2 regions of the Frigoribacterium sp. SL97 genome follow, and region 1 is predicted to be linked to the other one. Evidence: predicted binding sites of a transcription regulator. Region 1 holds the regulator's gene; the other holds the start of a gene.
The links. Region 1 encodes LexA, which represses DNA repair genes until DNA is damaged. Its sites were predicted from a motif close to TCGAACANNTGTTCGA; they were not measured.

Region 1 (15,511 bases):
CCGGGGCGACGGGCAGGACGGAGGGGATGCGGTCGTAACCCGTGATGCGAGCGACTTCTTCGACGAGCGACGCGGAGTCGACCAGGTCGCTGCGCCAGGTCGGCGGGGTCACGAGCCAGTCGTCACCAGCTCGCTCGACGCTCGCCCCGATGGCCGTGAGGGCACCGGAGACCTCGTCGTCCGTGTAGTCGACGCCCATGAGGCGGGCGGCTCGATCGACCGGCAGGGTGATCGTGTCGGGAGGGGTGGAGGCGTCCCACCGTGACCCGAGCGCGTCGGACGTGCCGCCGGCGAGCTCGACGAGCAGGTCGACCACGCGCTGGGCGGCTGCCTCGGCCACCTGCGGGTCGACACCGCGCTCGAAGCGCTTGGACGCCTCGCTCGGCAGCTTGTGGCGGCGGGCGGTGCGGGCGATCGACGTGGGGTCGAAGGTCGCGGCCTCGACGAGGACGTCGGTCGTGCTGGCGCCGATCTCGGTCGAGGCGCCGCCCATGACGCCGGCCAGGCCGACGGCACCCGACTCGTCGGCGATCACGAGGTCCTCGGCGTGCAGGTCGCGCACCTGGCCGTCGAGGGTCTCGAGGCGCTCGCCCGGTGCGGCCCGGCGGACCGAGAGGCCACCACTGACCTTGTCGAGGTCGTAGCCGTGGATCGGCTGGCCGAGCTCGAACATGACGTAGTTCGTGACGTCGACCGGCAGCGAGATGCTGCGGACCCCCGCCAGTCGCAAGCGCGACGCGAGCCACGGAGGGGTCGGACGGGTCGCGTCGATGCCGCGGACCACCTTGGTGGTGAAGGTCTGCACGCCGACCCGGTCGCGCACGGGGGCCTGGTCGTCCACGACGACCGGGAAGCCGGACGACGGGGTCGGAGAGACGAGCGACGCGGGGTCGCGGAAGGTCGCCCCGGTGGCGTGCGAGTACTCGCGGGCCACCCCCCGGATGCTGAAGGCGTAGCCCCGGTCGGGCGTCACGTTGATCTCGACCGCGGCCTCGTCGAGGCCGAGCAGCTCGATCGCGTCCGTGCCGACCTCGGGATCGAGGCCGAGCGACGAGAGGACGAGGATGCCGTCGTGCTCGTCGCCGAGGCCGAGCTCGCGGGACGAGGCGATCATGCCGTCGGAGACGTGCCCGTAGGTCTTGCGGGCGGCGATCGGGAACGGCCCGGGCAGCACCGCACCGGGCAACGACACGACGACCTTGTCGCCGACGACGAAGTTGTGGGCACCGCAGACGATGCCGCGGACGTCATCGGGCTCGGTCGAGGCGTTCGGGCCCACGGCGACCTGGCACCAGTTGATCGTCTTGCCGTTCTTCTGCGGCTCGGGCGTGAACTCGAGCACCTGACCGACCACGAGGGGCCCGGTCACGTCGCCGACGTGGACGTCTTCTTCTTCGAACCCGACCGACACGAGGGCGGCGTGGACGCTCTCGAGCGACACATCGCCCGGCAGCTCGACGAACTCACCGAGCCAACTCAGCGGAACCCGCATCAGACCACCATCCCGAACTGCTCGCTGAACCTGACGTCACCCTCGACCATGTCGCGCATGTCGTTGAGGTCGTTGCGGAACTGGAGGGTGCGCTCGATGCCCATGCCGAAGGCGAAACCCTGGTAGCGCTCGGGGTCGATGCCGGCCGCCCGCAGCACGTTCGGGTTGACCATCCCGCAACCGCCCCACTCGACCCACCGTGCGCCGCCCTTGGCGTTCGGCTGCCAGACGTCCATCTCGGCGCTGGGCTCGGTGAAGGGGAAGTAGTTGGGGCGCAGCCGGATCTGCGCCTCGGCGCCGAACATCGAGCGGGCGAGATGCTCGAGGGTTCCGCGCAGGTGCGCCATGGTGAGGCCCTCGTCGACGGCGATGCCCTCGAGCTGGGTGAAGACGGGCGTGTGCGTCGCATCGAGCTCGTCGGTGCGGAACACCCGGCCCAGCGCGACGTTGTAGACCGGCAGCTCTTTCGAGAGGAGCGTGCGGATCTGCACCGGCGACGTATGCGTGCGCAACACCAGGTGACGGTCGACGGGGTCGACGAAGAACGTGTCCTGCATGGCCCGGGCCGGGTGGTCGGCGTCGAAGTTCAGGGCGTCGAAGTTGAACCACTCGTGCTCGAGTTCGGGGCCCTCGTTGACCTCCCACCCCATGCCGACGAACAGGTCGGCCATGCGCTCTTGCAGCAAGGTCAGGGGATGGCGGGCCCCGGCGCGACGGCGCGACGGCAGAGCCGTGACGTCGACGGCCTCGGCCTCGAGCCGCGCGGACTCCTCGATCACGGCCAGCTCGGCCTCGCGCGTGGCGACGGCCTGACCGACCCGGCCCCGGGCCTGACCGACGAGCTTGCCCGCCGCCGCCTTCTGGTCGTTCGGCAGATCGCGCAGACCGGCGTTCAGGCGGGCCAGCACCGAGGCCTCGCCGACGTGCTGGGCACGGGCGGTCTTGAGCTCGGCGACGGTGGCCGCCGTGGCGATCGCCGCGAGGGCGGCGTCGACCGCCGACGCGACGGCGTCTTCGGAGAGGGGGACGGAGTCTGACACGAGAACCAAGCTTAGCGATCGTTGGGAGGCGACCCGCGCCTCCTGGTCGTGACGGACGAGGAGGCGCGGGCTGGGATCGGGTGGACGGACCGGGTCAGGTCGCGCGGCCCGACACGTGGTCGGACTCGTAGCGACCACCGCGTCCGAACATGCCCGGGTCCTTCGGCGTGCCCGGGCGCTTGGCGACGACCGCACGCCGCCCCGTCCGTCGGTCGACGACGCGGACGACCCACGAGAGCAGGAGGTTCGTGGCGAGGTAGACGACGAGGACGACCGCGAAGAGGGTGAACGTGTACGTGCTGCCGTAATAGGTGCCCAGACGCGTGAGACCGCTCCGGGTCAGTTCGACGTAGCCGACGATGTAGCCGAGCGAGGTGTCCTTCAACAGGACGACGAGCTGGGCCAGGATGATCGGCAGCATCTGACGGAAGGCCTGCGGGAACTCGATGGCGAAGCGCGTACGGATCGGGGTGAGCCCGATCGCGAGGCCGGCCTCGCGTTGTCCCCTCGGCAGCGAGGCGATGCCCGCGCGCAGCGCCTCGCCGATGAGCGCCCCGTTGTAGACCGCCAGCGCCGCGACCACGGCCCAGAAGGCGCCGGTCGAGAAGACCAACAGGATGAACAGCATCATCAGCAGGACGGGCATGCCGCGGAAGAACTCGAGCAGCACCGTCGTGGGAACGCGCACCCAGGCGGACCGCGCCGTCCGGAGGAACGAGAAGAGGACGCCGATGACCACCGCGAGGACCGACGCGACGGCCGCAGCCTGGATGGTCGCCAACCAGCCCCGACCGATCGCCCGCCAGAGCGCGAGGTCACCGAGGATGTCCCACCGCGACGCGTCGAGCACGCCGGGACTCTCGGCACCGTTCGCGCTGATGCGGGGGCGGCCGAGGAGGTAGACGAGGTAGGCGACCAGGGCCAGGACGAGCACGACGCCGACCACCGAGATGATCCGCGAGGTGCGGCGGGCCCTCGGCCCCGGGGCGTCGTAGAGGACGGAGGTGCTCATCGGAGGACTGCGACCTTCTTCTCGACCACGGCGGCGAGACGGCCGAGCGTGATGGTGACGAGCAGGTAGAAGGACGCCACGGCGAGCAGCGTCGTGATGACGGCGTCACCACGATCGTTCGCGATGTAGCGCCCCGCGGCGAAGAGTTCGGCCACGAAGAAACCACCGGCCACCGAGGTGTTCTTGGTGAGGGCGATGAAGACGTTGATCAGTGGGGGCACGACCATGCGCATGGCCTGCGGGAGGATCACGTGGCCGAGCGTCTGGCCGAAGCCGAGGCCGATGCTGCGGGCCGCCTCGGCCTGCCCGACGGGGACGCCGTTGATGCCCGACCGGATGGCCTCCGCGACGAACGGCGAGGTGTACGCCGTCAAGCCGATGACGGCCAACGGGAAGTACGTGCCGAAGTCGACTCCGAGGTACGGCAGGACGAAGGCGCAGAAGAAGAGCACGAGCGTGAGCGGGATGTTGCGCAGCGCCTCGGTGTAGACCGTCGCGAACGTGCGGAAGGACGCCACGGGCGAGATGCGCAGAGCCGCGACGAAGAAACCGATCACGAGGGCCCCGAGGCCCGACAGAACGAGCAGCTGGAGCGTCGTGACGAAGCCGTCCCAGAAGCGGGGCCAGTTGTCGGTCACGGCGTCGAAGCCGGGGATGACGTCCAAGGGGTTCAACAGGGTCCTTCGGTCGGGGCAGGACGCGGGCACCCGGGGCTGGTCGCCCCGGGTGCCCGCGCGGTGTCAGTAGCGGTCGATCGTGGGGGGCGTCGGGGTGTCGAGCACCTTGCCCGCGGTCTTCTCCCACAGCTCGTCCCAGGTGCCGTCGTCCTCGGCGTCCTGGAGCGTGTCGTTGACGAACATGCGGAAGTCGGTGTCGTCGAGGGCCAGACCGATGCCGTAGGGCTCCTCGGTGAAGGTCTCCCCCACGACCTCGAACTCGCCCTCGTTCTGGTCGGCGAGGCCGGCCAGGATGACGTTGTCGGTCGTCACGGCCGACACCGCACCGGTGCGGAGGGGCTCGAGGCAGTTCGAGTACGTGTCGGTGGCGAGGATGTCGGTGGTGTACTCGGCCACGTTCTTCTCGCTGGTCGAGCCGCTGACGGTGCAGACCTTCTTGCCGGCCAGGTCGTCGGCGGACTCGATCCCCTCGGGGTTGCCGTCGAGCACCAGCAGGTCTTGACCGGCCGTGTAGTACGGGCCGGCGAACGAGACGACCTTCTTGCGATCGTCGTTGATCGTGTAGGTCGCGATGACGAGGTCGACCTGGCCGTTCTGGATGAACGGCTCGCGGTTGGCCGAGACGGTCTCGACCCACGTGATCTTGTCGGCTTCGATGCCGAGCTTCGCGGCGACGAGCTTGCCGATCTCGGCGTCGAAGCCCTCGGGCACGCCGTCGGGGTTGGCCAGGCCGAACAGCGGCTGGTCGAACTTGGTGCCGATGGTGATCTCACCGGCGTCGGCGAGGCGGGCCATGGTGCTGCCTTCGGCGAAGTCGGCCGGCGTCTCGACGTCGACGGCCGGGGCCGACGAGTCGGTGCAGGCCGAGAGGCCGAGGACCACGGCGGCTGCTGCGGCTACGGCGACGAATCCCTTGCTGAGTCGCATTCTGATCTCCTTGCTGGGTGACCCGGACGCCGGGCGGCGATCGGGTGTCGTGGGCCGGCTGTTCGGGTGCCGGGGAACGGGTCGCGGACTCGGCCGCGCCCGCTCAGTGCGTGAGGATCTTCGCGAGGAAGTCCTGGGCGCGGGTCGACTGGGGGTCGGTGAAGAACTTCTCGGGCGTCGCCTCTTCGACGATCTGACCGTCGGCCATGAAGACGACGCGATCGGCGGCCTTGCGCGCGAACCCCATCTCGTGGGTGACGACGATCATCGTCATGCCGTCCTTCGCGAGCTGCACCATGACGTCGAGCACCTCGGTGATCATCTCGGGGTCGAGTGCGCTGGTGGGCTCGTCCAGGAGCATCACCTTGGGGTCCATCGCCAGTGCCCGGGCGATCGCGACACGCTGCTGCTGCCCGCCCGAGAGCTGGGACGGCATCTTGTCGGCCTGGTTCGCGACGCCGACCCGCTCGAGCAACTGCATCGCCCGCTCGCGCGCCTCGGCCTTGGTGCGCTTCCGCACCTTGAGCTGGCCCAGCATGACGTTCTCGAGGATGGTCTTGTGCGAGAAGAGGTTGAAGCTCTGGAACACCATGCCGACGTCGGCGCGCAGGCGGGCGAGAGCCGCACCTTCTTCGGGCAGACGCGTGCCGTCGATCGTGATGACGCCGTCGTCGATGGTCTCGAGGCGGTTGATCGCCCGGCAGAGGGTCGACTTGCCCGAACCGCTCGGGCCGATCACGACGACCACCTCACCCTTGCCCACCGTCGTGGTGATGTCCTTCAGGACGTGGAGGTCACCGAAGTGCTTGTTGACGTGGTCGACCACGACGAGGGGTTCCATGCGCCCACACAAACAGACCCCCAGGTCGGGGTCAAATTCACAGTGGATTCTTAATGAAAACGAAACGACGCGTCCCACCGCGACCAGAGTGCCCGACCCGACCCGCGCCTCCTGCGAGACGAGGAGGCGCTAGCCGCGGTGGGCGAAGGCGCTCTCGTAGAGGCACACCGAGGCCGCCGTCGCGAGGTTCATCGATTCGGCGTGACCGTAGATGGGCACGACCAAGGTGCGGTCGGCACGCGCGAGGTCGGCGTCGGTGAGACCCCGGGCCTCGTTGCCGAAGAGCCAGGCGGTCGGCTCGGCGAGCACGCCCTCGGTGCGGGCGGCGAGCAGGTCGTCTCCCTTGACGTCGGCGGCGAGCACCTGGAGGCCGATCTCACGACACCGGTCGACGATCGCCGGCAACTCGACGCCCACGGCGACCGGCACGTGGAACAGCGAACCCGTCGTGGACCGGACGACCTTGGGGTTGTAGAGGTCGACGCTGCGACCGGTCATGATGACGGCGTCGGCACCCGCGGCGTCCGCGGCCCGGATGATGGTGCCCGCGTTGCCGGGGTCGCGGACTTCCTCGAGGATCACGACGAGCTTCGGCTCGGCGGCGAAGACGTCCTTGACCGACGTGGGGAACTGCCGACAGACGGCGACGATGCCCTGTGGCGTGACCGTGTCGGCCATGGCCTCGAGCACCGGCTCGGTGACGAACTGGACGTCGATGCCCTCCGCCCCGGCGGCGACCGCCACCTCGGGGTAACGCTCGAGAGCCGTCGGGGTGCCGAAGAGTTCGACGATCAGCTCGGGCCGGAAGGCCAGGGCCTCACCGACGGACTGCGGCCCTTCGAGCAGGAACGTGCGGGTCTCGGTGCGAGCGTCGCGCTTCGAGAGCTTGGCCACCGCCCGGACTCGGGGTGAACGGGGATTGTCGAGCAGGGAGTCGTGGGGCACCCGTCCATGATGCCGCACGAGGACCACCGCCTGCCGCGGACGCACGAGACCCGACGGCGACACCGGGGTGGGTGTCGGGCCGTCGGGCCTCGAGGGTGGTGCGGGTGCGACTACGCGGCGACCTTGGGGGCCGAGGTGTCGGCGGGCAGCGCGGCCTTGGCGGTGGCGACGAGCGACGCGAACGTGGCGGGCTCGTTGACGGCCAGCTCGGCCAGGATGCGACGGTCGACCTCGACGCCGGCCAGGGACAGACCCTGGATGAGGCGGTTGTAGGTCAGGCCGTTCGCACGCGACGCGGCGTTGATGCGCTGGATCCACAGACGACGGAACTCGCCCTTGCGCGCACGACGGTCACGGTACGAGTAGACGAGCGAGTGCGTGACCTGCTCTTTGGCCTTGCGGTACAGGCGCGAACGCTGACCGCGGTAACCCTCGGCACGCTCGAGGATGACGCGACGCTTCTTGGCGGCGTTGACCGCTCTCTTGACTCTTGCCATTTTCTTGTTCCTCTACGTTCGTGTCAGCGGTCAGTGACCGAGAAGCTTCTTGGCGACCTTGGCGTCGGCGGGAGCGAGCACCTGGTCCTGGTTCAGGCGAGCCTTGCGCTTGGCGCTCTTCACCTCGAGGTTGTGGCGCATGCCAGCCTGCTGCTTCATGATCTTGCCGGAACCGGTGACCTTGAAGCGCTTCTTGGCGCCGGAGTGGGTCTTCTGCTTGGGCATGTCTTACTTACTTTCTTCTGTCGGTCGCTCGGCCGGTGCATCGGCCGGGACCTCGTCGGACGTCGGGTGCTTCGGCGGCTTGTTGGCCGCCTTGCGAGCTTCTGCCTCGGCCTTGGCCTCGGACTTGTTCTTGTGCGGGCCGATGACCATCACCATGTTGCGGCCGTCGATGGTGGGCGTCGACTCGACGCTGCCCCACTCGGAGACGTCTTCGGCGAAGCGCTGGAGCAGGCGGACACCCTGGTCGGGACGCGACTGCTCGCGACCACGGAACAGGATCATGGCCTTGACCTTGTCGCCGCCCTGGAGGAAGCCCTCGGCGCGCTTGCGCTTCGTCTCGTAGTCGTGCTTGTCGATCTTCAGGCGGAAACGGACCTCTTTGAGGATCGTGTTCGCCTGGTTGCGACGGGCTTCTTTCGCCTTCTGCGCAGCCTCGTACTTGAACTTTCCGTGATCCATGATCTTGGCCACGGGAGGCTTCGAGTTGGGGGCCACCTCGACCAGGTCGAGCTCGGCCTCTGCGGCGAGACGCAGGGCCATGGCGATGGGAACGACGCCGATCTGCTCACCTGCGGGCCCGACGAGGCGGACCTCGGGGACGCGGATACGGTCGTTCGTACGGGGATCGCTGATGCGGAACTCCTCTGTCGTCATTTCTGCATCTGGCGGGGCCGGACGGCCTCGCCAGAGAAAGAGGAGTTTCGTGCGGGCACCGTCTGACGACGCATCACACCGCACCCTGGCTGCTCGATCACCGTCTGCCCGATGCCTCTGACGAGGAACGAGGTGGAACGGTGGTGCTGATCGAACGGGGTGCCAACAACCCGGTAACCTTGTCTAACGGTCAAGCGCGGGTGGGAGAATCTCCACTTTCGCACGGAGCAGACGCTCCGAGCCTGGACGAGTTTAGCAGAGGATCAGTTCGTGAGCCACTCCCCCGACGACGCACCCATTCCCGACGCCCGCTTCGGCGATCCGGCACCGGCCACGTCGCCCGACACCTCCCCCGCGACGGCGCGGTTCGAGGACGATCTGCACTTCGGTGACGACGCCGCCCGTGACATCGCCGACGTCAACGCGGTCGAGGTCATCAACACCGTCTGCGTCCACCTGATGAGCGCCGCCGCGGTGAAGGTCGGCCTGGCCGACGATCCGCAGCGACAGACCGACCTCGACGAGGCCCGCAAGCTCATCACCTCCCTCGCCGGACTCGTGACCGCCAGCGCACCCGAGATCGGCGACCAGCACGCCCGGGCGCTCCGCGACGGCCTGCGATCGCTGCAACTCGCCTTCCGTGAAGCGTCGGCCATCCCCGACGCGATCGGCCAGGGCCCCGGCGAGAAGTACACCGGCCCCGTCAACTGAACGGCGCGTCCCCCGTACCGCGCGTCCGGCTCCCGCACCCTGACGGACGGCTCGTCCTCAGCCCGGGACGACCTTCACCGACATGCTGTCGACCCGGTCGGCGATCACCGGATCGGCGGCCCAGGCCGCCTGCAGTCGCTGCAGCAACGCGTGCAGGGCGTCGCGGTCCAGACCCGGCGCCACGCCCAGCTGGACGACGATCTCGGGGGCACCGAGCCGGGCGTCTCGATAGCCGGGCGCGACGACCAGGCTGACCAGCGCCTCCTCGTCACGTGACGCGTCGAGGAACGCGCGCAGGACGTCTTCGTCGTGGTGGCTCGGCACCCACGGGAGGTCTTGCGCGACGGCCCAGACGGCCGGACGACGCAGACCGAACTCGGTGATCGATCCGGGGTCGACCACGATGCGGTCGGTCGACTCCGAGGCGGCCGCGAGGGCCACGCGCCGAGCCTCCACCGGCACCGGTCGGGCAGCGGGGCGCCACCGCGTCAAGGTCTCGACCGAGGTGAATGCCGGCAACACGTCCCGGCCGTCCGGACCGGAGACCGTGACGATGGAGAGCTCCTGCGTCTTGTCGACGCGGCGATCGTGGTCGTCGAGACCTTCGTCCCCCGCCACGGCGACCAGAGGCACGAGCAGGCGCGCCGGACGGAGGGCGTCGACGACGTCGCTCTCTCCGAGCCGCCCCTCGCGGAACCCGAGGAGGGCGTCGAGCAGGTCCGGGTCGGCGGACCCGTCGTCTCCGGCGTGCGCCGTGTCGTGATGGTCGAAGGTTCGCCCGGCCCACGGACGCCCGGCGCTGTCTCCGCCGGGACCGGGATCGTCGTGTGCGTGCCCCGGTCCGCCCGGCGCGGTCGTCATCAGTTCGACGCGACGTCGAGGGCTGCGCCGAGGGTGAAGGCTCCCGAGTAGAGCGCCTTGCCGACGATGGCGCCCTCGAGCCCCTGCGGCACGAGCTCACGCAGAGCCACGAGGTCGTCGAGGCTCGAGATGCCCCCCGAGGCGATCACCGGACGATCGGTGTGCTCCATCACCTGACGCAACAGGTCGACGTTGGGACCCTGGAGCGTGCCGTCCTTAGTCACGTCGGTCACGACGTAGCGCGCACAGCCGGCCTCTTCGAGCCGCGCGAGGACGGTCCAGAGATCGCCGCCCTCTTCGGTCCAACCCCGCGCCGCCAGCGTGGTGCCCCGGACGTCGAGCCCGACGGCCACCGCCTCGCCGTACTCGGCGATGACGTGGGCGGCCCATTCGGGGTTCTCGAGGGCCGCGGTGCCGAGGTTGATGCGCTTCACGCCGGTGCTCAACGCGTCCTCGAGGGACTTGTCGTCGCGGATGCCACCGCTGAGCTCGACGTTGACGCCCTTGACCTGCTTGATGACCCTCTTGATGACGGCGCGGTTGTCTCCGCGCCCGAAGGCGGCGTCGAGGTCGACCAGGTGCAGCCATTCGGCGCCCTGGCTCGCCCAGTCGTCGGCTGCCGAGACCGGGTCGCCGTAGTTCGTCTCGCTGCCGGCCTCACCCTGGGTCAGGCGCACGGCCTGACCGCCCGCCACGTCGACGGCGGGGAACAGGGTCAGGGCGGGGGTGGTGCAGAACTCGCTCATGTCGTCTCTCTCACGGCGCCGGGCACCGCAGGGTCAGGAGGCGCGATCGGGTCGGTCGCGCCGGGGTCAGAGGGTGCCGAGCCAGTTCGAGAGCAGCCGGATGCCCGGCCGGCCCGACTTCTCGGGGTGGAACTGCGTCGCCCAGAGCGGGCCGTTCTCGACGGCGGCGACGAAACGGCCGCCGTGGTCGGCCCACGTGACGTGCGGTTCGGCGAAGGGTCGGATCACGTCGAGGGACCACTCTTGTGCGGCGAACGAGTGGACGAAGTAGAACCGCTCGTCGGCCACCCCGTCGAAGAGCACGCTGCCCTCGGGAACGTCGACGGTGTTCCAGCCCATGTGCGGCAGGACGTCGGCCTTCAGTTCGTCGACCACGCCGGGCCACGCCCCGAGGCCACCGGTGCTGTTGCCGCGTTCGACGCCGCCCTCGAAGAAGACCTGCATGCCGACGCAGATGCCCATGACCGGACGCCCGCCGGCCAACCGTCGGTCGATCAGCTCACCACCGCGGACGGACTCGAGCTGGCTCATGACGGCTGCGAACGCACCGACGCCGGGGACGAAGAGGCCGTCGGCCGCCTGCACCCGGGCGCGATCGGACGTCAGCTCGACGTCGGCACCCGCCAACTCGAGGGCCTTGACGGCCGAGTGGACGTTGCCGCTGCCGTAGTCGAGGACGACGACGGAGGGACGCGCGCCGGTCACAGGGCACCCTTCGTCGACGGGATGCCACTGACGCGCGGGTCGGGCTGGACCGCCTGGCGGAGCGCCCGGGCGAACGCCTTGAACTCGGCCTCGGCGATGTGGTGCGGATCACGCCCGCCCAGCACGCGGACGTGCACGGTGATGCCGGCGTGGAAGGTGATCGCCTCGAAGACGTGGCGGACCATCGAGCCGGTGAAGTGCCCGCCGATGAGGTGGTACTCGAACCCCTCCGGCTCGCCCGTGTGGACGAGGTACGGACGCCCCGACACGTCGACGACCGCCTGCACGAGGGCCTCGTCGAGCGGGACGAGCGCGTCACCGTAGCGCGAGATGCCCGACTTGTCGCCGAGCGCCTGCTTCAGCGCGGTGCCGAACGTGATGCCGATGTCTTCGACGGTGTGGTGGACGTCGATGTGCGTGTCGCCCTTCGCGGTGACCTCGAGGTCGATCAGGGAGTGCTTCGACAACGCCGTCAGGAGGTGGTCGAAGAACGGCACCGACGAGTCGATCGTCGATCGGCCCGAACCGTCGAGGTCGAGGGCGAGGGCGATGCTGGACTCGCTCGTCTCGCGCGAGAGGGAAGCGGTACGGGCGGCGCGGGTCGTCTCGGTCACGAAGAGAGCCTAATGTCGCGGAGCGCCTCGAGGAACGCGGTGGTCTCGGCCTCGGTGCCCGCACTGACCCTCAGGTGGTTCGGGATGCCCAGGTTGCGGACGATGACGCCCCGCTCGAGCAGGCGCTCGAAGACGTCGGTCGGATCGTCGACCCCGCCGAAGAGGACGAAGTTCGACCAGGTGGGCCACGGCTCGTACCCGAGCTCGGTCAACTCGTGCACGATGCGATCACGCTGGGCCTTGATGTCGTCGACCATGGCGAGCATCTCGCTGGCGTGCGAGAGCGCTGCGACGGCCGCCGCCTGCGTCAGGGACGAGAGGTGGTACGGGAGGCGCACCAGACGCAGCGCGTCGGCCACGGCCGGGTGCGCGGCCAGGTAGCCGACCCGGGCACCGGCGAACGCGAACGCCTTGCTCATCGTGCGGGACACGACCAGACGTTCGCGGCCGGCCAGGAGGGTCAGTGCCGTCGGCTGGTCGGCCGGCATGAACTCGGCGTAGGCCTCGTCGACGAAGACGATGCCGTCCGTCGCGTCGTAGGCAGCCTCGATCGTGGCGAGATCGAGAGGGGTGCCCGTGGGGTTGTTCGGTCCGCAGAAGAAGACGATGTCGGGACGGGTGCGCTCGATCTCGGAGATCGCGGTCTCGGGCGAGATGCGGAACCCCTCGTCACGACGACCCTCGATCCACCGGCTGCCGGTGCCCGTGGCGATGATCGAGTGCATCGAATACGTGGGGGGGAACCCCAGGACGGAGCGGCCCGGGCCTCCGAAGGCCTGGAGGAGCTGCTGGATGACCTCGTTGGAGCCGTTCGCCGCCCAGATGTTGTCGCGGGTCAGATCGTGCCCGAGGTAGGCCGCCAGCGAATCGCGCAGCGTCGTGAACTCACGATCGGGGTACCTGTTGACGTCGAGGACCGCCCGGGCCACCGACTCGACGATGTCGCGAGCGACGTCCTCGGGGATGGGATGCGTGTTCTCGTTGACGTTGAGAGCGACCGGGACCTTTTTCTGGGGAGCGCCGTAGGGCGTCAGCCCCCGGAGGTCGTCACGGATGGGCAGGTCGTCGAGACTGAAGGACACCCCACCATCGTACGGGCGGGCCGACGGTGTGTCGGGTCGGTCGCCACCGAACGAACACGATGTCAGTGGGCCGGGCCACCCACCTCGTCGGCGACGGCAGTTCAGCGAGCGTACTGAGCGGGGACGGCGAGGCTCTGCCCGGCGGAGACCTCGGCGCTCGGCAGGTTGTTGAGCGAGACGAGGTCGGCGATGACGTCGCGAGGATCGGCGTCGGGGTCGATCTCGGACGCGACCTGCCAGAGCGTCTCGCCACCGTCGACGGTCACGTGCTGGAAGTCCGCGCGACCCGTCGTGTCGGACGCGACGGCGCCGCCACCGTTGAGGACGAGCGCACCCGCCACGACGACGAGCGGGACCGCGACGAGCGCGGCGACGACCGCGCGGCCCCGCCGGGTGATGCGCAGACGCGTGCGCACGACTCGGGTCGAGTCGACGGGGGACGCAACTGCTGATGCTGAGGTGACGCTCATGAGGTGGTCCTTTCACCGTGGAAGACAGGGGACGAGTTCGTGCCCGGCACTCGGCCGGGAATGCCGGGCACGAAGACGTGTTCCGAACATACATTCGATTGCCGAGGCTTTCAACCCCCGCGACGGGTATCGCAGGACGGAATCGCTGTGGATCGGGAAGCGATAACGCGACACACTCGAACATGTGTTTTGTCGACACCGCCCGATCGGATACGGTTTCGATCGGTGGTAGGAGTCAAACAGGGACCACCGACATCGACGGCAGGAGACCCATGAGCGACCCGAAGCGCACCCCGCAGGCGGCCACCGACGCCCCCCGTCAGCTCGATCCGGGCGTCCTCCCCCGCAAGGAGTTGACGGCGAAGCAGGCGTCGATCCTCGCCGCGATCACCGAGAGCATCGGACACCGCGGCTATCCCCCGAGCATGCGCGAGATCGGCGACGCCGTCGGCCTCAAGTCCCTGTCGAGCGTCACGCACCAGCTGAACCAGCTCGAACTCGCCGGCAAGATCCGCCGTGACCCGAACCGACCCCGAGCCCTCGAGGTCCTCGTGGACGCGACGGCGCCGGCGGTCGCCCCGGCCACCGTCTTCACGACGAGTGACGACGGCGACACGGCTCACGTCCCCATGGTCGGACGGATCGCCGCCGGCATCCCCATCACGGCCGAGCAGCAGATCGAGGACGTGATGCCCCTGCCGCGTCAACTCGTCGGCAAGGGCGAACTGTTCATGTTGCGGGTGGTCGGCGACTCGATGATCGACGCGGCCATCTGCGACGGGGACTGGGTCGTCGTGCGGCAGCAGCAGGACGCCGAGAACGGCGACATCGTCGCGGCCATGCTCGACGACGAAGCGACCGTCAAGGTGTTCCGCCAGCGAGACGGCCACACCTGGCTGCTTCCCCGGAACAGCGCGTTCGAACCAATCGTCGGCGACCATGCGCAGATCGTCGGCAAGGTCGTCGCCGTGTTGCGCTCCGTCTGATCTCTTCTCGACGGTGGCGACCCGCCCCGCGAACGACGAAGCGCCGACCACCACAGGTGGTCGGCGCTTCGTCGTTCGAGGACGTGCGGCTCGGCGTCAGCGCCCCACGCCCACGGGAGCCACGTAGGGCGTGAGCCCGGCGACGTCACTCGGGTAGACACGCGCGTGGACGCGGGTGCCCTCTTCTTCGTAGTCCGTGCTGACGATGCGGCCCGAGTCGTGGAGGTGGGAGACGACGTCGCCGCGGTCGTACGGCACCAACAGGTCGAGCTCGATCTCGGGTTCGGGCAGGACGGCTGCGATGCGGGCCAGCAGCTCGTCGATGCCCTCACCCGTCCGTGCCGAGACGAAGACCGCCGTCGGCTCGAGCCCGAGCAGGACGAGACGCTGGTCGTCGTCGACGAGGTCGCTCTTGTTGTAGACGACGATCTCGGCGATGTCACGACCGTCGACCTCGGCGATGACGTCACGGACGGTGGCGAGCTGGGCGGCGGGGTCGGGGTGCGACCCGTCGACGACGTGCACGATGACGTCGGACGCCTCGACCTCCTCGAGCGTCGATCGGAATGCCTCGACCAGCTGGTGAGGGAGGTTCCGCACGAATCCGACGGTTGTCCGCGTACGTGAAGGGACGACCGTCGGCCGTCACGCTCTTGCGGACCGTCGCGTCCAGGGTCGCGAACAGCGCGTTCTCGACGAGGACGCCCGCGCTCGTCAACCGGTTCAGGAGGCTGGACTTCCCGGCGTTCGTGTATCCGGCGATGGCGACGGTGGGCACCTCGTTGCGGTCACGGTTGGCCCGCTTGGCGTCGCGGGCAGGCTTCATCTCTTTGATCTGCTTGCGGAGCCGGGCCATGCGGGTGTGGATGCGGCGCCGGTCGAGCTCGATCTTGGTCTCACCGGGCCCGCGGCTGCCCATTCCGGCACCCGCGCCTCCGACTTGTCCACCGGCCTGGCGGGACATCGACTCGCCCCAACCGCGGAGACGGGGCAGGAGGTACTCGAGTTGGGCCAGTTCGACCTGCG
Region 2 (15,511 bases), 990 kb from region 1:
CAAATCCTGACTCGCGTCACGGCGATCGCAGGCGGGGGCGTGTCGGCGTCGTTCGAGCGACGTGAAGCAGGAATTGCCGACTCGCGCGGGCCGTGTTCGGGGCGGTCGGTCGTCCTCGGCGTGGCTGCGTCGGGACGGGCGGCGTCGACGGCACCGAGTGGGTCGGCAACTCCTGCTCCGTGCTGCACGACGGGCCAGGGAAGGGGGCACCGGCCGTAGCGCGCAGCATGAGCCAGGAGTTGCCGACGGTGCACGAGACCGGCTGCGGTGGTGCGAGGGCCCGCCCGCCCGGTCAGAGCGTGTCGATCGGCCCCGTCAGCGCGAGGTCACGCGGCACCACGGGCACCGGTGCCGTGTCCGTCGCGCGGTGGCGGGGGGCGGCGGGGGCGATGCGCACGCCAGCGACGGCGAGCCGCTCGGCCACCACGTCGGCCGGCACGTACTCGCCCACGGTCTCGTAGGTGCCGATCGGCACGACCGAGTGCACGACGGTGCCCTCGTAGACGTGCACCAGGTTGAACGCCTGGGCACCGTCGCGGCCGCGGGTTCCGCCGCCGGCGACGTTGAGGTCCTGCGTGTAGCAGGTGGCCGACGCGACCGAGACGGGGACGCCCGCGAAGGTGGCGTTGGTCGAGTAGTGCAGGTGCCCGGCGATGATGGAGCGGACGTCGCTGCCCTCGATCACCTCGGCGAGGGCCGCCTGGTCACGCAGCTCGACGAGGGCCGTCAGGTCCTGCACGCTCGGGACCGGCGGGTGGTGCATGGCGATGATGGTGCCGTCGGGGGCATCGGTCGAGAGCTCCTCGGCGAGCCAGTCGAGCTGGTCACCCGAGAGCCGGCCGAAGTGGTGGCCGGGCACGGTCGTGTCGAGGGTGATGACGCGCAGGCCGTTGACGTCGTAGACGAGATCGACGGGTCGCTGCGACGGCAGCTGCCCGAAGAGCTCGGACCGGAACGCGCTGCGGTCGTCGTGGTTGCCCATGGCCCAGATGACCTGGGCTCCGAGTCGCTCGGCGACGGGCTCGATCAGGGCGCGGAGCTTGCGGTAGGCCTCCGGCTCGCCCTTGTCGGCGAGGTCGCCCGTGAAGACGATGGCCTCGGGCCGCCCGTCGGACGCCTCGATCTCGTCCATGATCTGACGGAGCCGGGCCTCGCTGTCGACGGCGCCGTAGAGGTCGCGGTCCCCGCCGACGAGGTGCGTGTCGCTGAGGTGCAGGATGAAGTGGTTCGGCCTGGGGTGTTCGGCCGTCCGGAGATCCATGGTTCTCTCAATCGATGTCGCCGACGTGGGCTCGGGACGAGACCCTCGTTGTTGATTCGTCACCAGTCCATCACCCGATTGCCATGAGTGGGGTGAACGTGCGCGCGCGTTTCGGTGAACGGTCGTCGAACAGGCCGCATTCCCGAGCGACGACGCTAGCCCGCCCCACGGGACGACGCGACCCCCAGGAGGCGGGGGTCGCGTCGTCGAGGTCTCTGACGTGTCGAGGCGTCAGGGCTTGAGGACGACCTTGATGCAGCCGTCCTCCTTGTTCTTGAAGACGTCGTACATGGCGGCGGCCTCGGAGAGCGGCACCGGGTGGGTGACGAGGTCCTCGGTGCCGAGCGGGTCGGTCGGGTCCTCGACGAGGGGCATCAGGGTGTCCATCCACTTCTGGACGTTGCACTGGCCCATCTTGATGGTGATCTGCTTGTCGAAGAGCGTGAGGAAGGGCGTGGGGTCGGCCGTGCCGCCGTAGACCCCGCTGAGCGAGACGGTGCCGCCACGGCGCACGATCTCGAAGGCGAGGTGCATGGCGCCGAGGCTGTCGATGCCGGCCTTCTGCATGACGGCCTGGCCGATCGCGTCGGGCAGGGCGGCGGCGAGCTTCTGCACGAGGCCGATGCCGGCGTGCTCGTGTGCCTCCATGCCGACGGCGTCGACGACGGAGTCGGGTCCGCGGTCGTCGGTCATGCCCTTGACGACGTCGGCGACGTCCTTCGTCAGGTCGAGGACCTCGACGCCGTGGCGCTCGGCCATGGCGCGACGCTCGGGCACCGGATCGATGCCGATGACGCGGTAGCCGCGGTACTTGCCGATGCGCGACGCGAACTGGCCGACCGGGCCGAGGCCCAGGACGACCAGGGTGCCGCCCTCGGGCACCTGGGCGTACTCGACGCCCTGCCAGGCGGTCGGCAGGATGTCGCTGAGGAAGAGGTAGCGCTCGTCGGGCAGGTCGGCGCCGACCTTCACGAGGTTGGCGTCGGCACGCGCGATCCGCAGCTGCTCGGCCTGGCCACCGGGCACCTGGCCGTAGAGCTTGCTGAAGCCGTAGAGGGTGGCGCCCGAGTCGTACTCGGTGACCTGGGTGGTCTCGCACTGCGAGAAGAGTCCGCGGTCGCACATGAAGCAGTGGCCGCACGCGATGACGAAGGGGACGACGACACGGTCGCCGACCTTGATGCGGCTGACCTCGGAACCGACCTTGGTGACGATGCCCATGGTCTCGTGGCCGAGCACGTCGCCCTTGTCGAGGAACGCGCCCAGGGCGTCGTACAGGTGCAGGTCGCTTCCGCAGATCGCGGCCGACGTGACCTTGATGACCGCGTCGCTCGGGTCGATGATCGTGGGATCGGGGACGTCCTCGACGGAGACGTTGGTGACGGACTGGTACGTGAGTGCCTTCATCCTTCCCGTCTACGCGTCCTCGCCCCGTGCCGCCTGGACGAGGGGTACAGCGGGCACGGAAAAGCCTCGGGGCGGCCGGGCCTGGGCCCGACCGCCCCGAGGCGGATGACGCGTGTGCTGTCGCCTAGGCGACGGCCGTCGCGGAGGCGACGATGTTGACGACCTTGCGGCCGCCCTTGTTGCCGAACTCGACCGAGCCGGGGGCGAGGGCGAAGAGGGTGTCGTCTCCGCCGCGGCCGACGTTGACGCCGGGGTGGAAGTGGGTGCCGCGCTGGCGGACGATGATCTCGCCGGCGAGGACGACCTGGCCGCCGAAGCGCTTCACGCCGAGGCGCTGTGCGTTCGAGTCACGACCGTTGCGGGTGGACGATGCGCCCTTTTTGTGTGCCATGTGGTGTCAGCCCCTTAGTTGGTGGTGATCGAGGTGATCTTGACGCGGGTCAGGTCGGCACGGAAGCCCATGCGACGCTTGTAACCGGTCTTGTTCTTGTAGTTCTGGATGACGATCTTCGGGCCGCGCAGGTCGTTCAGGACCTCGCCCTCGACGGTGACCTTGGCCAGGTCGTCGCCCGACAGGATGGTGTCGCCGTCGACGTGCAGGACGGGGACGAACGAGACGGTGTCGGCGGTCGCGGCCTTGAGGCGGTCGACGGTCAGGATCGTGCCGACCTCGACCTTCTCCTGACGGCCACCGGCGCGCACGATTGCGAAAGCCATGGGAACTCCAAAAAAGTGGGGGATGTGACGCCCGGACTGCCGGACGACGTCGTGGTGCCACGAAGGCAACTTGGATAGTCTTTCACAAATGTCACGACCGATCAAACTTCGCCGCCCGCCGCAGTTCACGGCCGAGATCGTCGACGACGCCCGCCGGCGACTCCTCGACCTGCTGGACGACCTCGAGACGCTCACCACCGACCACGCGGACGACATCGAGGTCTGGGGTTCGGCCGTGACGACCGCCGGCTGGGAGATCGCGAGCCTCGGCCAGTGGCTCGGCCTCGAGGGCGAGGCGGTGCTGCTGCTCGGCGGCGCGTCGTACCCCGAGATCGCCGAGCACCAGGGCACCAGCGCCTCGGCCGTGTACGCGCGCGTCGGCCGGTCGCTCACCCTCGCGCCCTACGCGCACGCCTCCGGTGCCGACGGTGCGACCACCCGGGTCTCGGCCGAGGGACTCGACCAGGCCCGGGCCGAGTACGACCAGGAGGCGCGGGCCGGCGACCCGACGGACGTCGCCCCGGCGACCGCGCCCGTCGGCGACTCCCTGGCCGACCGCGTGCCCGAGGTGCTGCGGAACGGGGCCCGGCGCACCACCGAGATCGTCGCCGCCCTGCCCGACTACCGCCGGAGCAGCGTGCTCTCGACGCTGAGCGTCCTCGCCCGACAGGGAGTGGTCGACCGGGTGGGGCACGGCGTCTACGCCCTGCCCCACCCGCCGACCGACTGAGTCCCCGGGCGGCGTCGGCCGATCAGACCGGGGTGTCGCCCACCGCGTCGTCGAGTCCGAACGCCCGCAGCTCGTCGTCGTCCAGCAGTCGTGACCTGATCAGGAACCGCCGGCCTTCCGGGCTCTCGATCGAGAACCCGGCCCCGCGGCCCGGCACGACGTCGATCGTGAGGTGCGTGTACTTCCAGTACTCGAACTGGCTCCGGGACATGTAGACCTCGATCGGGTCGATCCCGTCGACGTGCAGGTCGCCCAGATGGACGTCGACGGCTCCCACCCGGAAGAACCCGACGGGGTAGCACATCGGCGACGAACCGTCGCAGCAGCCACCCGACTGGTGGAACATCAGCGGGCCGTGCTGCGCCGTCAGGGACACGAGGAACGCCGCCGCCTCGGGGGAGACGTCGACCCGGGAGGGGGTGGCGGCGACCATCCCGGAGGCGGGGGCCGGCGTGACCGCGCCGACCCGCGCCTCCTCGGCTGCTGCCGCTGCCGGCGCGACGGCGGCCGTCTGCTCGGGCGTCATCAGAAGAAGCCCATCGGACCGTCCGCGTAGCTGACCAGCAGGTTCTTGGTCTGCTGGTAGTGGTCGAGCATCATCTTGTGGTTCTCGCGACCGATGCCGGACTGTTTGTAGCCGCCGAACGCCGCCCCGGCGGGGTACTGGTGGTACGTGTTCGACCAGACGCGACCGGCCTGGATGTCGCGGCCGGCCCGGTAGAGCTGGGCACCGTTGCGGCTCCAGACGCCGGCACCGAGACCGTAGAGGGTGTCGTTGGCGATCTTGATGGCGTCGTCGTAGTCGCTGAAGCTCGTCAGGGACAGGACGGGGCCGAAGATCTCCTCCTGGAAGATCCGCATCGAGTTGCGGCCCTCGAAGATCGTCGGGTTGACGTAGTAGCCGCCGGTCAGGTCGCCGCCCAGGTCGGCCCGGTCGCCGCCGAGCAACAGCGTCGCGCCTTCCTGCTTGCCGATGTCCATGTAGCTCAGGATCTTCTCGAGCTGGTCGTTGGACGCCTGGGCGCCGATCATGGTGTCCATCGAGAGCGGGTCGCCCTGCTTCACCTTCTTCACCCGCTCGACGCCGTCGGCGGTGAACTGGTCGTAGATCGACTGCTGCACGAGCGCCCGGCTCGGGCAGGTGCACACCTCGCCCGAGTTCAGGTTGAAGAACGAGAAGCCCTCGAGGGCCTTGTCGTAGAAGTCGTCCCGTTCGTCGGCGACGTCGGCGAAGAAGACGTTCGGGCTCTTGCCGCCGAGCTCGAGCGTCACCGGGATGAGGTTCTCGCTCGCCATCTGCATGATCAGGCGCCCGGTGGTGGTCTCGCCGGTGAACGCGATCTTGCGGATGTTCGGGTGGCTCGCCAGGGGGGCGCCGGCCTCGACGCCGAAGCCGTTGACGATGTTGAGCACCCCGGCGGGCAGGAGGTCCTTGACGAGGTCCATGAAGACGTGGATCGACGCGGGGGTCTGCTCGGCCGGCTTGAGGACGACGCAGTTGCCGGCGGCGAGGGCGGGGGCGAGCTTCCACACGGCCATCAGCAGCGGGAAGTTCCAGGGGATGATCTGGCCGACCACGCCGAGCGGTTCGTGGAAGTGGTAGGCGACGGTGTCGGCGTCGATCTCGCCGGTCGAACCCTCCTGCGCCCGGATCGCCCCGGCGAAGTAGCGGAAGTGGTCGATCGCGAGCGGGACGTCGGCGGCGAGGGCCTCACGGATGGGCTTGCCGTTGTCCCAGGTCTCGGCGACGGCGAGCATCTCGAGGTTCGCCTCCATGACGTCGGCGATCCTGTTGAGGATCAGCGCGCGTTGGGCGATCGTCGTCTTCTTCCACGAGTCGAACGCGCGCCAGGCGGCCTCGACCGCCTTGTCGACGTCCGCGGCGTTGCCCCGGGCGACCTCCGTGAAGACCTTGCCGTTCACCGGGCTCGGGTTCTCGAAGTACTGCCCGCTCGCCGGGGCGACGTACTCGCCGCCGATGAAGTGGTCGTAGCGGGGCTTGAAGGCCACCTTCGCGTCGGGCCGTCCCGGCGCGGCGTAGGTGTTCGGGGGAGTGGTGACGGTCATGACGGTCCCTTTCGACGACGGTGTCGGGTCGGTGGCGGGGGTCGCCCGCCGCTGGCGGCAGGCTACGTCGGGCGGGGTTGCATCCGGTTGCGCGTCAGTCCCGGCCACCGAGCGCCTCGAGGTGCGCGACCAGGTGCGTCCGCCGGGGCGATCCCGGCGGAAGCCGACGCAGCAGCTCGAGCAGCACGCGCACGTCGTCGCGACCCGCGTCCGACTCGGAGTAGGACACCAGGCTCTCGATCGACCCGCCGGTGAGCAGCGCGTCCCGGACGGTCGCCGCGACCTCGACCCGCAGCGCCACGACGCCGGGTGCCGTGGACGAGGGCAGCGCCGGGCCGGTGTCGGCTCGCACGGCGGCGCGGTGGGCACCGCGGTCGACGAGTCCGACGAGCGCGTCGAGGTCGAGGGCCACCGGGCGGGGCAGGCGGTACGGGCGCGACAGGGGGACCAGCGTGGGGTCGAGGGCCTCGACGACGTGCCGCAGGCGCACCATCTCGGGGCGCAGGGTGGACACCGCGTCGACGTCGCCGTAGACCGCGTCGGCCAATTCGTGAGCGGTGTAGCCGGCGGTCCGGTGGGCGAGCAGGGTCATGATCTCGGAGTGCCGGGCACCCAGCGCGATGCGGCCGTCCCCGACCGTGAGGACGGCTTCGTCACGGCCCAGGGTCGTCAGGCCGGCGGGGGAGTCCGGACCGGATCGGACCGGCCGCCGGGGGTGCGGGTCGGGACGCGATCGACCGCAGCGAATCCCAGGAGCGCGAGGTGCGCCTCCACGGCCGCGACGGTCGCCGTGACCAGGGGCAGCGTCAACGAGCCGGCCGCCCGCTCGTCTCCCGTGATGTCGACGACTCCGATGACGTGCCCGTCGACGGGATCGTGGACCGGGACGGCCGTGCAGCTCCAGGCCCGCACGCGGTGGTTCCAGTGCTCGTCGCCGCGGATCTGCACGCCCCGGTCGAGCACGAGGGCGGTGCCCGGGGCCGAGGTGCCGACCCGCGACTCCGACCAGCCCGCACCGGCGACGAACAGCATGTCCTCGGCGCGGCGGCGGGCCGCGTGGTCGCCCTCGACCCAGAGCAGGCGTCCGTGCTCGTCGCCCAGCGCGACGAGCAGTCCCGAGCCCGAGACGTCGTCCGTGAGCAGACGACGCACCACGGGCAGCGCGAGCGCCAACGGGTGGTCCCGACGCCAGACGTCGAGGTCGTCCTCGGGCAGCTCGAGTCGGGGCAGGCCGTCGGGATCGAGCCGGTGCCGGGAGGCGCGGTCCCACGAGTCGCGCACCACCCGGCGCTGCGGCCCGACGTCGCGGGGCGGACGGCTCGCGGTCAGCGTCATGGAGCACCAATCGTCGTCGATCGGGGCGAGTCGGCCGTCGTGCGGCGTCGTCGCCGGGGTGCTGTCAGCGTACGGTGGCGTGCGGCCGTCGGGGAAGGGCGGCGCGTGGGGGTCTGCTGTGACCTCGGGGAACCGTCGGTCCCGTCGGCAACTCCTGCTTCCCGTCGCGCCGTCGCGGGACGTCCCCGGGGGCAGGGGCCGTCGTCGTGCGCGGGCGACAGGAGTCAGGAGTCACCGACGCACGGCGTCGCGGGCGGCCGCGATCGTCGCGTCCAGCGCCTCGGGCCACGGGGTCGGTCCGATGTCGAGCAGGAGTTCGCTCTCGGACGAGTCCACGACGAAGGGCGAGTCGAACTGGTACTGCATCGCCCTCACCTCGCGGAGGAACGGCACCGTGCGGGTCAGGCCGGCCCACAGCAGCGGGTTCCACGGGCGGACGCGACCGGTCAGGCCGTAGCGGCGCCGCGCCTCCTCGGCGATCGCGACCCGTGAGGCGTGGGTGGCGTGCGGCGTCAGCCAGGCGCGTCCCCACTCGTCGCGGTCGATGGCGGCCACGAGGGTCGAGACGACGTCGGGCAGGTACGCCCAGGCGTGCGGCTGGGTCACGTCGCCGACCGCGTGGGCGGTGCGGCCCGCGACGAGCGGCCCGAAGAAGTCGCTGCCGAGGTGGGCGTTGCGCCCGGCACCGGGCCCGAAGTAGTCGCTCGCGCGCACCTCGACGGCCCGGACGCCCCGGTCGGCCGCGGCCAGGAGCCGCTGCCAGCTGTCGGCACGCACCCTGCCCTTCCCCCGGCGGAGGCGAGGGGCGTGTGCTCGGTCATCGGCTCGGACACCGGCCCGTGGCCGTAGAGGTTGCCCATCAGCACGATGCCCGCCCCCGTGGTGGAGGCCGTCTCGATCAGGGCCGTGGTGATGGCCGGCCACTCGACGCCCCAGGCGGGGTAGGGCGGGTTCGAACAGACCACGATCGTGTCGACGCCGTGGGCCGCGTTCGTCAGGGCGGCGGCGTCCTTGGCGTCGAGCGTGAACGGGGCGGCCCCGGTGATCGCGGTGCCGCGGCGGGTGGCGACGCGCACGGTGTCGCCCCGCTCGGCGAGGCGGCGGACGAGGGGGGTGCCGATGGCTCCGGCTCCGACGACGAGATGGGTGGGCATGGGGTCCTCCTGGGGCAATGAGCGAGAGCGGTGCTCTCGGATCTGACCCTAGGGTAGGGCGGCCCGACACGCAAGAGCGGTGCTCTCGTTTGTGTCGCGTGCTCTCGGACGACAGGATCGGGGCATGACCACGAACGCAGGGGACGACGGACGCGACCGGGCCGTGGGGGGCGTCCGCGAGCGCGCACGGACCGAGATCGTCGAGCGCGCCCTCGCCTCGGCCCACCGGCAACTGGCCGAGGTGGGAGCGGCCGCCCTGTCGGTGCGCGCCGTCGCGCGCGACCTGGGCATGGCGTCGTCGGCGATCTACCGGTACTTCCCGAGCCGCGACGCCCTGCTGACCTGCCTGATCACCGACGCCTACGTCGACCTCGCCGAGGCCGCCCGTCGGGCCGAGCAGGCCGTCGACCGGGCCGACCACCAGGAGCGCTTCCGCGAGACGGCCCGTGCGACCCGTCGCTGGGCGATCGCCGACCCGCACCGCTACGCCCTGCTCTACGGCTCACCGGTCCCCGGGTACGCGGCCCCCGTCGACACCGTCGAACCGGCGATTGCGGTGGGGCTGCTCCTGCTCGGGGCGGTCGACGACGCGGCGGCGAGCGGAGCCACGTTGCGGGCGATGCCCGTGCGAGCCGGCCTGGCCGACGAGTTCACGCAGCTCGCCCAGGGCCTCGGGGCGTCGGTCGCCCCCGGTGTGCTGGCCGCGGGCATCACCGCCTGGACGGCCCTCTACGGGCATCTCAGCTTCGAGCTCTTCGGTCACCTCACCGACGTCGTCACCGACCGCGACGCCTGGTTCGAGTCGTTCCTCGACGAGCAGATCGCTCGCATCTGGGGCTGACGCCCCGCTGACGCCCCCGCTGTGGGCGCGGGACGAGGCGCCTGCAGGAGGCGCGGGTCAGCTCGCGCAGTCGATGCAGAGTCGGGCGGTGGGTCGCGCCTCGAGCCGAGCGTCGCCGATCCGGGCCGCACATCGCTCGCAGCGCCCGAAGGTGCCGTCGGCGAGCCGGGCCAGGGCGGCCTCGGCGTCGGCGGCGCGTTCGAGGGCCGATCGCCGGACGGCGTCGAGCTGCGACCGTTCGTAGGCGATCGTGGACCCCTCGGGGTCGTGCTCGTCGTCGACGTTGGCTCCCTCGCGGGCCGCGGCCACCGCCTCCATGTCCCCGAGCAGTCGCGCGGCCAGCGCCAGGGCCTCGTCGCGTGTGGTGCGCAACCGGTCCGAGGGATCGAGCACGAGGCGGTGCCTCAGGCCCCGACGAGCGTCGGCACCTCTTCGCCGGCGCGGGGCGGTGCCGGGGGAGTGCCGTCGCCGAAGGGGCGGCCACCGAGCTGCTCGCGCCCGTGGTCGGTGAGCCATCCCGAGGCGTCCGGACCGACCGGGACGATGCCCGTGGGGTTGATGTCGGAGTGCACGACGTAGTAGTGCGCCTTGATCTGGTCGAAGTCGATCGTGTCGCCGAACCCGGGGGTCTGGAACAGGTCGCGGGCGTAGGCCCAGAGCACCGGCATCTCGCTGAGCTTGTTCCGGTTGCACTTGAAGTGCCCGTGGTAGACGGCGTCGAACCGGGCGAGCGTGGTGAACAGCCGGATGTCGGCCTCGGTGATGGTGTCGCCCACGAGGTAGCGCTGACCGGCCAGTCGCTCGGACAACCAGTCGAGCCGCTCGAAGAGGGTGCGGTAGGCCCGCTCGTAGCTCTTCTGCGACCCGGCGAAACCGGCGCGGTAGACCCCGTTGTTGACGTCGTGGAAGACCACGGCGTTCACCTCGTCGATCTCGCCGCGGAGGGCCTCGGGGTAGAGGTCGGGGGCGCCCTCACGGTGGTGGGCGGTCCACTCGGTCGCGAAGTCGAGGGTGATCTGGGGGAAGTCGTTCGTGACGACCTTGCCGCTCGGCACGTCGACGATCGCCGGCACGGTGATGCCGCGCGGGTAGTCGGGCGTGCGGGCGAAGAACGCCTCTTGGAGGCGTTCGATGCCGAGGACGGGGTCACGACCGTCGGGGTCGAGGTCGAAGGTCCAGCTGCGGGCGTCGTGCGTGGGGCCGGGCAAGCCGAGCGAGATCGCGTCCTCCAGCCCGAGCAGGCGTCGCGAGATGACGCTGCGGTTCGCCCAGGGGCAGGCCCGGGCGGCGACCAGGCGGTAGCGACCGGCCTCGACCGGCCACCCGTCGACGGCATCGCGCGTGATGCGGTCCTCGATGTAGTTGGTGTCGCGGGTGTACTCCTGACCCGGTTCGACGTAGCTGCCCTTGACCTGCTGATCGCTCATGTCGCCACCCTACGCACGGGGTGTCGGCAATTCCTGGCTGCTGCGACGTGCAGGGACGAGCGGCGGCCCCGGCCGCCGTGGTGGCGACACGGGTCAGGAGTTGCCGACGGCCAGGGACGAGGAGGCGCGGGCCGCGTTCCAGTCGCGCCACATCGCCTTGAGGTCCCACGCGTTCTCGGCCTCGAGCGAGATGCCGCGCTCGCCGGTGCGACGCGTGCGTCCCTGGATCACCATCAGCTGTGTGCCGAACAGCAGCGAGCCGGCGCGGGCCTGGGCCTCCTCGAAGAACGTGGAGTCGGAGCAGCCGCTGCCGTCGTCGAGGCTGATGAAGACCACGCGTTTGCCGCTGCGCATCGGCGGGGTCTGGGTCGCGATGCGGATGCCCGCCACGAGCACGGTCGTGCCGTTCCAGTGGTCGCGCAGGTCGGCGGCGCGCACCACGCCCAGGTCGTCGAGCATGGGCCGGTAGCTCTCGATCACGTGTTCGCTGACCTCCATCGAGAGGATGTCGAGCTCGTCGGCGACCCGCTGCCGGGCGTCGACGTCGGGCGTGCCGGTCGGCACCGTGTCGGAGTCGTCGATCGAGAAGTCGAGCTGGTTCTCGACGTCGGTGGCCTTCGGGCGCGACGACCGGCCGGTGAGCGCCCGCACCCGCGCCAGGACGTCGCCGCGGGTGCGGCCGGGCCCGGCGACCGAGTCGAGCGCCCCGACCTGCGCCAGGCGCTCGAAGAGGGATCGAGACGGCGTCGCCCGCTGCCAGAAGTCGGTGATCGAGTCGTAGGGACGGTTCACGACCACCCGGGCCAACTCGGCGTCGCTGATGCCGTGCACGTCGGCCAGCGACAGCCGCAGACCGAGGTCGCCGACCCGGGTCGGCGCGATCGGGGTCGCGGGCGGCCGGAGGCGCTCGACCCGGTAGACGTCGGTCGAGGCGTTGACGTCGAGCGGCAGCACGGGGACGCCCATGCGTCGCGCCTCGGTCAGCAGCAACCGCTTCGGGTACATGCCCGGGTCGTGGGTGAGGACGCCCGCCAGGAACTCGGCCGGGTAGTGGGTCTTCAACCACGCGCTCTGGTAGGTCGGCAGGGCGAACGCGGCCCCGTGGGCCTTGCAGAAGCCGAACGACCCGAACCCCTTGAGCGCGGCCCAGATCCGGTCGACCGCGGCGTCGTCGAAGCGTCGCCTCCCGGTCGCGGGGTCGAGGTTGCCGCGGGTGCGCTTGCGGAAGGTGGCCTCGAGCGCGTCGTCGTCGCCCTTGCCCATGTGCCGTCGGATCTCGTCGGCCTCGGCGAGCGACACCTGCATGGTCGCCTCGAGGATGCGCAGCACGTGCTCGTGGTAGATGACCACCCCGTAGCTGTCGTCGAGGAACGACGCGAAGCTCGGGTGCAGGTAGTCGGGCTGTTGGAATCCGTGCTTGGTGTCGAGGAACGGCGCGATCATGTTGCCCTTCATCGGGCCGGGCCGGAACAGCGAGATGTCGGCGATGAGGTCTTCGTAGCGGTCGGGCTGCATCTTGCCGATCAGCTCGCGCTGACCGGGGCTCTCGATCTGGAACATGCCGAGCGTGTGGGTGGTGCGGATCGCCTCGAAGGTGGGCTCGTCGTCGTGCGGGATCTCGTCGAGCTCGATCCGACCCTGGCGGTTCACGTAGGGCACGTCGACGGGCAGGGCTCCGGCGAGGGCGGCACGGGGGCCGTTGACGCGTTCGATCTCGTCGAGGGCGTAAGCGAGCGAGCTCTGCATGCGGACGCCGAGGACGTCCAGCTTGAGCAGGCCGGCGTCGTTCATGTCGTACTTGTCGAACTGGCTCATCGGCAGGCCGATGCCGCTGGGCTGGACGGGGGTCGTGCTGAGCAGGTCGGAGTCGCCGAGGATGACCCCGCACGGGTGCATCGAGATGTGCCGGGGCAGACGGTCGAGCCGTTCGCTGAGGTCGACGAGCAGGTCGATCTGGTCGTTGCTCCGGGCGAGTTCGGCGATCTCGCGCAGCTCGGGTTTCTCGGCCATCGCCGTGCGCAGGTCTCGGGCGTTCGACCGCCAGACGTTCTTGGCCACGAGGTCGATCTGCTCGTCGTCGAGGCCCAGCGCGAGACCGGCGTCGCGCACCGCCCCGCGTCCGCGGTAGGTGGACTGCATCGACATGAGCGTGACCCGGTTGCTGCCGTACCGGTCGAAGATCGCCCGGTAGACCTCGTGCCGCCGCGCCGCCTCGACGTCGATGTCGATGTCGGGCAGGGTCTCGCGCTTGTTGCCGAGGAACCGTTCGAACAGCAGGTCGTGCTCGATCGGGTCGACGTTCGAGATGCGCAGCAGGTAGGTGACGAGGCTGCCCGCCCCCGATCCCCGCGCCGCGTTGCGCACCCGCAGGTCGCGCATCAGTGCGGAGACGTCGGCCACGGTGAGGAAGTACCCGGCGAAGCCGAACCCGGTGATGATGCCGAGTTCGTAGCGCATGCGGTCCTCGACCTTGTCGCGCAGGGCACGGTCGGCGTCGCCGAAGCGTTCGGTGACGCCGGCCTGGGCCTGCCGGAACAGCGCCTGGTCGGGGTCGCCGTCGACGCCGATCGCGCTGAGCTCCGGCACCTTCGGGCGGCCCCAGCCGAGGTCGGCGACGGGGTCGAGTCGGCACCGGTCGGCCAGGCGTTCGGTGGCTGCGAGCATCTCGTCGCCGACGCTGCGGGGCAACGACGAGGCGTCGCTCACCAGACGGGCCAGTCGGCGCATGTCGGCGGGGCGTTTGAGGTAGGCCTGGGCGTTCGGTTGGGGCCGGAACGAGCCGAGGGCGGCCAGGTGCCCCGCCGAGTCGAGCACGTCGGCCGTGACGGCCTCGTCGGGATCGAGGTACCGCACGGCGTTCGTGAGCACGGCCGGCACCCCGACGTGGTCGGCCAACTCGAGCATGCGGGCGGCGTGCCGGATGCTGCGGCTCTCGCCCGGCTCGGTCAGGTGGCAGACCACCTCGACCACCACGCCGCCCGGCAGCGTCGCCGCCCAGTCGGCGAGCGACGCCGCGGCCTCGCTGTGACGCCCCGCCTGGACCAGTCGGCCCACGTCGGAGTCGGGCCCCAGCAGCACGGTCGCCGCCGGCTCGGTCTCGCCCTGGACGAAGCCCCTCACCCGGGACCGGGCGATGGTCGCCACGCTGTTGGCGCTGCCGCTGGCGCGGCGGGTGGCCCGACCGTGGGACGCGCTGATCAGCCGGCACAGCGCCGCCCACCCCGCCTTCGCCGGCCCGCCGCCCCGCGCCCCGTGCGCCAGCACCACGATGCGGTCGACCCCGCCGACGGCCCCGCCGCCGTCGGCACCACCGTCCACGAACCCCTCGCGGTCGTCCCGGCACCCCAGCTCGACTCCGACGATCGGGTCGACGCCCGCCGTCCGGCAGGCCCCGACGTGCCGGATCGCCCCGTACAGCCCGTCCCGGTCGGTGATCGCCGCCGCGTCGGCACCCGCCGCGACGGCGGCGTCGACGAGCGCCTTCGGGTGCGCCGTGCCGTGGTGGGCGCTGAACGCCGACGCGACGCGCAGGTGGGTGAAGCTCATGGTCGGTACCTCGGGCTGCTGAACCCCCGGCCGGGTCGTTCGAACAGGTGTTCGACCAGTGTACGTCGCTCCGATCGGCCGTCGCACCCCGTGGCCCGTCCCTCGGGTCCCACGGCCTGCCATCATCGGGGCATGTCCGATCGACGCCCCACCCCGACCGATCGAGGCTCCACCTCGCCCGATCGACGGTCCGCCCTGCGTCGCGACGCCCGCACCGCGACCCACTGGACCCGCGTCCTGCTGGCCCAACCGCGCCTCCTGCTCGCCGTGAAGACGGCGCTCGCCGCCGCCCTCGCCTACTGGATCGCGCCGCAGGTGCCCGGCGTCGCCGCCGACTACCCGTACTACGCGCCGCTCGGCGCCGTGATCGCGATGTACCCGACCATCAAGAGCTCGCTGCGACAGGGGTTCCAGGTGCTGGTCGGCGTGGTCGTCGGCATCGCCCTCGCCACGGCGGTCTTCTCGCTGCAGGACGGTCAGCCCGGCGTGTTGGCGGTGGCGCTCGTCGTCGGGGTCGGCGTGCTCGTGGCCGGCATCCGCTGGCTCGGCGCCGGTCGCGACTGGGTGCTCACGGCCGGGCTGTTCGTGCTGCTGCTCGGCGGCGCGAACGCCGAGGCCTACTCGCTGGGCTACATCGTGCAGATCGGGGTCGGCGTCGTCGTCGGCGTCATCGTCAACCTGGTGCTCGTGCCGCCGCTCTACGCCTCGCGCGCCGAGGATCGCCTCCTCCGGGTGAAGGACTCGCTGGCCGACCGGGCCGACGAGGTCGCCGGCGTGTTCGAGACCCCCTGGCCCCTCGAGGACGACGAATGGGAGCGTCGCGTGGGCGTCCTGCCGAGCACCCTCCGCCGCGTCCGCGAGACCGTCGCGTACGCGGACGAGTCCCGTCGCATGAACCCGCGGTGGTTGCTCCGCCGCCGCGACCTCGGCCAGGAGTACGCGGATCTCGCCACGTACGAGCGCGTCTCGTTCCACCTGCAGGACGTCGCCGAGGTCTCGGGCATCCTCGGTCGCCGGATCGGCCGG

Region 2: the regulator LexA is predicted to act here: its motif matches at 14,525-14,540, upstream of OVA02_RS12635 (DNA polymerase III subunit alpha).

What each region holds. Positions count from the first base shown of each region.
Region 1 covers NZ_CP113062.1:1,576,707-1,592,217, reverse strand. Annotated here, with positions in the region: gene pheT (phenylalanine--tRNA ligase subunit beta) at 1-1,492, opposite strand, end outside; gene pheS (phenylalanine--tRNA ligase subunit alpha) at 1,492-2,532, opposite strand; gene OVA02_RS07625 (amino acid ABC transporter permease) at 2,627-3,544, opposite strand; gene OVA02_RS07620 (amino acid ABC transporter permease) at 3,541-4,209, opposite strand; gene OVA02_RS07615 (glutamate ABC transporter substrate-binding protein) at 4,285-5,148, opposite strand; gene OVA02_RS07610 (amino acid ABC transporter ATP-binding protein) at 5,252-5,989, opposite strand; gene OVA02_RS07605 (TrmH family RNA methyltransferase) at 6,119-6,919, opposite strand; gene rplT (50S ribosomal protein L20) at 7,045-7,431, opposite strand; gene rpmI (50S ribosomal protein L35) at 7,462-7,656, opposite strand; gene infC (translation initiation factor IF-3) at 7,660-8,310, opposite strand; gene OVA02_RS07585 (DUF1844 domain-containing protein) at 8,689-9,021, shown strand; gene OVA02_RS07580 (SseB family protein) at 9,079-9,882, opposite strand; gene priA (bifunctional 1-(5-phosphoribosyl)-5-((5-phosphoribosylamino)methylideneamino)imidazole-4-carboxamide isomerase/phosphoribosylanthranilate isomerase PriA) at 9,882-10,628, opposite strand; gene hisH (imidazole glycerol phosphate synthase subunit HisH) at 10,695-11,333, opposite strand; gene hisB (imidazoleglycerol-phosphate dehydratase HisB) at 11,330-11,947, opposite strand; gene OVA02_RS07560 (histidinol-phosphate transaminase) at 11,944-13,029, opposite strand; gene OVA02_RS07555 (hypothetical protein) at 13,131-13,499, opposite strand; gene lexA (transcriptional repressor LexA) at 13,772-14,485, shown strand; partial or broken gene hflX (GTPase HflX) at 14,582-15,511, opposite strand, start outside.
Region 2 covers NZ_CP113062.1:2,563,224-2,578,734, reverse strand. Annotated here, with positions in the region: gene OVA02_RS12705 (phosphodiesterase) at 293-1,261, opposite strand; gene OVA02_RS12700 (alcohol dehydrogenase catalytic domain-containing protein) at 1,493-2,668, opposite strand; gene rpmA (50S ribosomal protein L27) at 2,793-3,059, opposite strand; gene rplU (50S ribosomal protein L21) at 3,074-3,385, opposite strand; gene OVA02_RS12685 (hypothetical protein) at 3,474-4,115, shown strand; gene OVA02_RS12680 (DUF779 domain-containing protein) at 4,138-4,548, opposite strand; gene OVA02_RS12675 (aldehyde dehydrogenase family protein) at 4,641-6,182, opposite strand; gene OVA02_RS12670 (hypothetical protein) at 6,277-6,774, opposite strand; gene OVA02_RS12665 (GAF domain-containing protein) at 6,852-7,517, opposite strand; gene OVA02_RS12660 (hypothetical protein) at 7,749-8,123, opposite strand; gene OVA02_RS12655 (NAD-dependent epimerase/dehydratase family protein) at 8,120-8,671, opposite strand; gene OVA02_RS12650 (TetR/AcrR family transcriptional regulator) at 8,796-9,512, shown strand; gene OVA02_RS12645 (TraR/DksA family transcriptional regulator) at 9,570-9,905, opposite strand; gene OVA02_RS12640 (glutathione S-transferase family protein) at 9,917-10,939, opposite strand; gene OVA02_RS12635 (DNA polymerase III subunit alpha) at 11,033-14,485, opposite strand; gene OVA02_RS12630 (FUSC family protein) at 14,618-15,511, shown strand, end outside.